2 regions of the Comamonas terrigena NBRC 13299 genome follow, and region 1 is predicted to be linked to the other one. Evidence: riboswitches for the same ligand, from Rfam matches in the RefSeq annotation. Region 1 holds a riboswitch; the other holds the start of a gene.
The links. Region 1 has a riboswitch for glycine ahead of gcvT (glycine cleavage system aminomethyltransferase GcvT). Riboswitches for the same ligand answer to the same signal wherever they lie in the genome.
Positions count from the first base shown of each region.

Region 1 (3,390 bases):
GGCTGCGGGCTGGGCGTCAGGCGCCGGCCGCGAAGCTGTCGTAGGCGGTCTTGTCCATCAGCGCATCCAGTTGCGATGCATCGGACAGCTTGACCTTGAAGAACCAGCCGGCACCCAGCGGGTCGCTGTTGGCCAGGGAGGGGTCGTCGCGCAGAGCTTCGTTGACTTCGACGATCTCGCCGCTCACGGGCATGTAGACATCGGCTGCGGCCTTGACGGATTCGACCACGCCGGCCACTTCGCCTTCATTGAAGGTGGTGCCCACGGCGGGCAGGTCGACGAACACCACATCGCCCAGCGCGTCCTGCGCGTGGACAGTGATGCCGACCACAGCGGCGTTGGTGTCGGCGGTGTTGATCCACTCGTGCTCTTTGGAAAACTTGATGCTCATGGGAAGCTCCGTTGGGTAAGTTTCTGAAAAAAAATGGGCTGGTGCAGGCGGTGCACGCAGTGTTTGGGACAGGTCTGGCAGCACTGTAGCGGCCTTGGCGCCTGCACCCGGGCTTGGCGGTGCTTTTTTGTGGCGCCGGGGGCCGGCAGGCGGGCTGGCCGCAGACCGTTCAGCCGCGGTGGTAGCGCGCCGGAACGAACGGGGTGGCCGACACCTTCATGGGCACCGGCTTGCCGCGCACCATGGCGAACAGTTCCGTGCCTTCTGCGGTGTAGTCGGGCTGCACATAGCCCAGGGCCACGGGCTGGTTCAGGCTGGGGCTGAGCAGGCCGCTGGTGATGTAGCCGACCTGCTGGCCGTCCATGTTCTCGAGCACGGCGGGCTCGCGCACCGGCACGCGCTCGGTGGCGATCAGGCCCACGCGCTTGCGTTGCAGCAGCGCCGGGTTGTCCAGCTGGGCCAGCACGGTGTCGGCGCCCAGAAAGCCGCCGGCGCGGGCACCGCCGGTGCGGCGCACCTTCTGGATGGCCCAGGTGAGGGCGGCTTCCACCGGGGTGGTCTTGTCGTCCATGTCGTTGCCGTACAGGCACAGGCCGGCTTCCAGGCGCAGCGAATTGCGGGCGCCCAGGCCGATGGGTTCCACCTCGGGCTGGGCCAGCAGCTTGCGGGCCAGGGCTTCGGCCTGGGTGCCGGGCACGGAGATTTCAAAGCCGTCTTCGCCCGTGTACCCGCTGCGCGTGACGTAGCAGGCAATGCCGTCGATCTGTACCGCCATGCCGGTCATGAACACCAGGCCCAGCACTTCGGGGGCCAGGCGGCCCAGGGCTGCGGCGGCCTGCGGGCCTTGCAGGGCCAGCAGGGCCTGTTCGGGCATGGGGATGACCTGGCAGCGGCTGCCGATGTGCTGCTGGATGTGGGCGATGTCCGCCACCTTGCAGGCGCCGTTGACGATGAGGAACAGGTCGTCGCCGCGGTTGACGAACATCAGGTCGTCCAGGATGCCGCCCTGGGCGTTCAGCAGCAGGCCGTAGCGCTGCTTGTGCAGGCCCAGGCCCTGCACGTCGACGGGCAGCAGGGTTTCCAGTGCGGCGGCGGCGTCAGGGCCCACCAGGCGCAGCTGGCCCATGTGGGAGACGTCGAACAGGCCGGCGGCGTCGCGGGTGTGGCGGTGTTCGGCCATCAGGCCGCTGGGGTATTGCACCGGCATGGCGTAGCCGGCAAAGGGAACCATGCGTGCCCCCAGCTCCAGGTGCAGGGCGTACAGCGGGGTGGTCAGCAGGTCGGTGGTGTCAGCGGTCATGGTGTCGCAGAGCAAAGCAAAAGAAATGCCGGCGGCCTGCGCCGCCTGCGCTTTGCCCTGTTGTCCGCTTTACCTGAGAGATTCACCCGCACCTTCCAGGCGTGGGGCTTGCTCCTTCGGTGGACGGGGTGCCAGCACCCGCGCCTCTCTCCAACAAGGTACGCCCGCGGTCGATGCGGCGGGCGGCTGCCAGTCCTTTTGCCTGAGCGTTCGGGGTTGCCCCTGCGCCTTCGGCGGCGCCGCTGGGCCTGCTGGCCGGGCGCGCTCTCCTGACGAATCCGCGCAGTATATCCGGCCCGATGGGCGGTGCCTACCCGGATGCATATGCATAGATGCAATCGATCTGAGGCGCTGCCTATACTCGTCTACCAATTTCGATGGATTCAAGGAGACGAAGTTGGTCGACACACAGTTTTCCCCCGCGGGCGCAGCCCCTGTCCCGGCACCGCGTGCGGCGCTGACCCTGGGCGACACGCTGGCCTGGCCGGCGCGCTATCTGCCGCGCAAGGAGGCGCTGGTGGTGTCGGACGCGCAGGGCCGCCGCGCCTGGACCTATGCCGAGCTGGATGCCGAGGTGAACCGCCACGCCCACGGCCTGCAGCAGCTGGGCATTGGCCAGGGCGATGTGGTGGCGGCCTTTCTGTACAACACGCCGGCCTTTGTGTTCACCTTGCTGGCGACGGCGCGCCTGGGTGCCATCTTCAACCCCATCAACTACCGGCTGGCCGCGCAGGAGCTGGCGTTCATCCTGCAGGACGGCAGTGCCAAGGCGCTGGTGTTCGAGGATGAGGGCGCTGCCGTGGTCGAGAAGGCCAGGCTGCTGGTGCCCCAGGTGCAGCACTGGATCCATGCCGATCCGGGCGCCGCACCGGCCTTTGCCACCGCGCAGCTGGCCGCGCTGGCAGACGGCCAGCCCGCCACGCCGGTGGACGTGCGGGTGGACGAGGATGCGCCCTGCATCCTGATGTACACCAGCGGCACCACCGGCCGCCCCAAGGGCGTGCTGCACACCCACCGCAGCAAGCTGGCACACAACGCCATGATGCACCAGGTGATGCAGTTCCGCCGCGAGGATGTGGGCCTGTCGGTGGCCCCGCTGAACCACACGGCCGAGCTGCACACCAGCTTTTTGCCGCGCCTGCAGGTGGGCGCCACCCAGGTGCTGCAGCGCCGCTTTGATGCGGCCGATGCGCTGCGCCTGGTGGAGGCGGAAAAAAGTCACCTTCTTCTTTGCCGCGCCGACCATGGTCACCATGCTGCTGAACGACGCGAGCCTGGGGCAGCGCGATCTGTCGTCGCTGCGCCTGGTGGAGTACGGCGGGGCCTCGATGGCGCCGCACCTGATCCGCGAATGGACGCGCCAGGTGGGATCGGGCCTGGTGCAGGTCTTCGGCACCACCGAAATGGGGCCGTGCATGTCGGTGCTGTATCCGCATGAGCAGCTCAGCCATGCCGGCTCGGCCGGCCTGCCGTCGCTGAACCACGATCTGGTGGTGGCGCGGGTGCGCGAGGACGGCGCCGCCACCGACCCGTCCGACGCCTGCGCGGTGGGCGAGGTGGGCGAGATCCTGGTGCGCGGCCCCTGCATGATGGCCGGCTACCTGAACCGCCCGGAGGCCAACGCCAAGGCGCTGGCCCACGGCTGGTACCACACCGGCGATCTGGGGCACCTGGATGCCGATGGCTATCTGTGGATCCG
Region 1 is NZ_AP019749.1:2,670,399-2,673,788, reverse strand. It holds gene gcvH (glycine cleavage system protein GcvH) at 17-391, opposite strand; gene gcvT (glycine cleavage system aminomethyltransferase GcvT) at 561-1,691, opposite strand; glycine riboswitch at 1,742-1,855, opposite strand; glycine riboswitch at 1,881-1,969, opposite strand; partial or broken gene CT3_RS21580 (AMP-binding protein) at 2,209-2,865, shown strand; gene CT3_RS21575 (AMP-binding protein) at 2,870-3,390, shown strand, end outside.

Region 2 (3,390 bases), 990 kb from region 1:
CTGCCAGCGGCCATCTGCGCTGCGCTGCAGGCGGGCCACCACGGCATGCGCCTGCACACGGATCTGCGGGTGATGCAACTGGGCCTGCACCAGCTGGGCCGGGCGCACCCAGCCGGCTTGCTGGTGCCAGCAGGCCACGGTGTCCGGTGGGAGGCCGGCCCGGGACAGCTGGGTGGCGCTGGCGCTGTGGCTCCAATCGTCCCCCGGGCCGCCGGCCCAACTGGCCGGAAGGCCGGTGCCGCCATCGGTGCAATGCTCCAGCACGCCGCTGTGGCCCCAGTCCGTGCCTTCCTGGCACAGGTCGCGCAGGCGCTGCAGCGTCTGGCGCACCCCGTTGCGTGACAGGCGCGAGAGCACACTGTCATCGGGCGATACATGCGGGCAGAACAGGCCGGCAGGCAGGCCGGAGGCGCCGTCCGCCGGGCCGTCACCGGCTACCAGCACCTGCACCTGCCAGCCACGCAGCGCCAGGCTGTGGGCGGCGGCACTGCCGGCCAGGCCGGCACCCACCACCAGGGCCGTGCCGGCTTGGGCCACCGGGGATGGACCCGTCTGGGCGCGCACGCGCGGTTCCCAGGCCGGGTTGAAGCAGGCCTGCAGGTTGTCGCGCTTGGGGGGCACGCCAGGCACCTTGCGCACTTCAAAGCCGCATTGCGCCAGCTGGTCGCGCACCGCGCGCGCAATGGTCCAGGTGGCCAGTTGCGTGCCGCGCCGGCAGTGGCGGGCCAGGGCTTTCAGGGTGTGGGCATCCCAGATGCCGGGGTTGGCGCTGGGGCTGAAACCGTCCAGGTAGATGCTGTCGGCCACCGTGGTCTGCTGGCGCAGCATGGCCTGGGCATCGCCAATCCACAGCGTCAGCTGCACGCGGCCGTCTTCAAAGCCCAGGCGGTGCACACCGGGCAGCAGACCATGAAAGCGCGCGGCCAGCTGTTCGGCCAGCGGGCGCAGCAGGGGATCGGTGGGGGCAGCGCGCAGCAGGTCGGCGGCGCTGACCGGGTAGGCCTCGACCGAGGTGAAATGCAGCATGCGCGGGCGCTGCGGATCGGCCTTCCAGGCCGCCCAGGTCACCAGAAAGTTCAGGCCCATGCCAAAGCCGGTCTCCAGCACGCGCCACTGTGCCTGGTCGGCCCAAGCCGCAGGCAGGCCACAGCCTGCCAGAAACACCTGGCGCGCCTGGTTCAGTCCCCCGAGTTCGCTGTGGTAGCGGTCCTCAAAACGGGGGCTGTAAGGAGTGCCATCGGGCAGCCAGGCAATCGGTTCGGACATGGGGGCAGGGTTCAGAGGAGTAAGACTAGGGGGCACCCGGGCCGACGCCGCAGCGGCGGTACGCCGCGCCACAGGGATCCGCTCAGTCCCAGCGTTGCTGGTAGGAAAACGTGGGCAGCCGCCAGTGAAAGCGGATGGCGGCCAGCCGGAACAGCAGCCCGCCCGCAAAGCACACCAGGGTGCTGATGTTGGGGCCGACATCCAGCGCGCGCAGGCCCAGGAACAGCAGGCAGACGGCCAGGGACACGCTGGCATACAGCTCGCGGCGGAAGACCACCGGCACCTGGTTGCACAGCACGTCGCGCAGAATGCCGCCGCTGATGCCGGTGATCATACCGGCCATCACCACCACCACGCCGGGGTAGCCCAGCTCCAGCGCCACATTGCAGCCGATCAGCGAGAAGGCGATCAGGCCCATGGCGTCCAGCAGCAGGAACACCTGCTTGAGGTGGATCATGTAGCGTGCCACCACCGTGGTCAGCAGGCCGGCGGAAATCACCAGGTACACATATTCGGGGTGCTGCGTCCAGCCAATGGGGTAGTGGCCCAGCACCATGTCGCGGATGGTGCCGCCGCCCAGTGCGGTGACGAAGGCGATCACGACCACACCAAAGATGTCCATGTTGCGGCGGCCTGCCGCCAGTGCGCCGGACATGGCTTCGGCCGTGATGGCGATCAGGTAGATCACCAGCATGACGGTGAGATTGGACAGCTGGAACGATTCCAGCAGGGAAACAGATGGAAGCATGGCGGACCCATACGTGAAAAAACCAGGCATGGATGCTGTCCATGGCCTGGTGCGCCTCTCCCGCTGTCCTTTGTACCTGAGAGTTGCGTGCGCGCAGCCCGGTGCTGCGGCACTTGCCCCTTCGGTGAGCCGGGCCGGGTGGCACGGGCTGCTCTCCAGTTGGCGAATCTTTGCTGCGGTACGTCGGCCTGAGCGATTATGGGAGTTTGCGCCTTCGGCGGAGGCCGGCTGTGCAGCTGCCTCGCTCTCCCGCAGAAAGCGGCGATTCTAGGCGCTTTTGTGCAGCGCAGAGGCTGCAGGGGCGTTGGTGCGGGGGAAGCGGCTTGCAGGCTGCGGGCAAAAGAAAGCCCCAGGGCCTGAAGCGCTGGGGCGGGTCTTCACGCAGTGCCCACCGCACTGCGTTGGGCACGCTGCAATTACTGCGCGCTGGGGGGCGGCACAAAGCCGGCTGCGGCATCGGCGCCAGCGCCGAAGAAATGGTTTTCCATCTGGCGGGCCAGGTACTGGCGGGCGCGGGCATCGGCCAGGTTCAGGCGGTTTTCGTTGACCAGCATGGTCTGGTGCTTGAGCCAGTCGGCCCAGGCTTGCTTGCTCACGCTTTCGAAAATGCGCTTGCCCAGCTCGCCGGGGTAGGGCGGAAAGTCCAGGCCTTCAGCGTCTTGGCCGAGCTTGATGCAGTGAACGGTACGTGCCATAGGGGAAATCCTGTCTACGGATGTTTTGGTAATAACAAACTGAAATCTTATTGGTTTCAGTTTTGAGGGTGGCATTCCAGAATGCACAGCAACGGAGCGAGAAGCCGTTTGACAACGCAACCAGAATCACCGAGACCCTCAATGACAAATCGCCGCCACTTTATCAAGTTTCCCCTGCTTGCCAGCCTTTTGACCGGCTTGACCCTCGGCGCTCTGCCGGCTCTCCCCGCACTGGCCCAGCAGCAGGTGACGCTGCTGAATGTCTCCTACGACCCGACGCGCGAGCTGTATGTGCAATACAATCAGGCCTTCGCCAAGTACTGGAAGGCCAAGGCCGGTCAGGATGTGACGATCAAGCAGTCGCATGGCGGCTCGGGCAAGCAGGCCCGCTCGGTGATCGACGGCCTGGATGCCGACGTGGTGACCCTGGGTCTGGCTCCGGACGTGGATGCCCTGGTCAAGCACGGCGGTCTGGTGGCGGCCGACTGGCAAAAGCGCCTGCCGCACAACTCGGCACCTTACACCTCGACCATCATCTTCCTGGTCAAGAAGGGGAACCCCAAGGGCATCAAGGACTGGGATGACCTGATCAAGCCCGGCGTGTCGGTGATCACCCCCAACCCCAAGACATCGGCTGGCGCCCAGTGGAACTACCTGGCTGCCTGGGAATACGGCAAGCGC
Region 2 is NZ_AP019749.1:1,682,890-1,686,279, forward strand. It holds gene mnmC (bifunctional tRNA (5-methylaminomethyl-2-thiouridine)(34)-methyltransferase MnmC2/FAD-dependent 5-carboxymethylaminomethyl-2-thiouridine(34) oxidoreductase MnmC1) at 1-1,266, opposite strand, end outside; gene CT3_RS07760 (trimeric intracellular cation channel family protein) at 1,349-2,014, opposite strand; glycine riboswitch at 2,181-2,276, opposite strand; gene CT3_RS07765 (oxidative damage protection protein) at 2,431-2,709, opposite strand; gene CT3_RS07770 (sulfate ABC transporter substrate-binding protein) at 2,851-3,390, shown strand, end outside.
Region 2: linked by a shared signal. The riboswitch ahead of CT3_RS07760 (trimeric intracellular cation channel family protein) and the one ahead of gcvT (glycine cleavage system aminomethyltransferase GcvT) in region 1 are both predicted to bind glycine.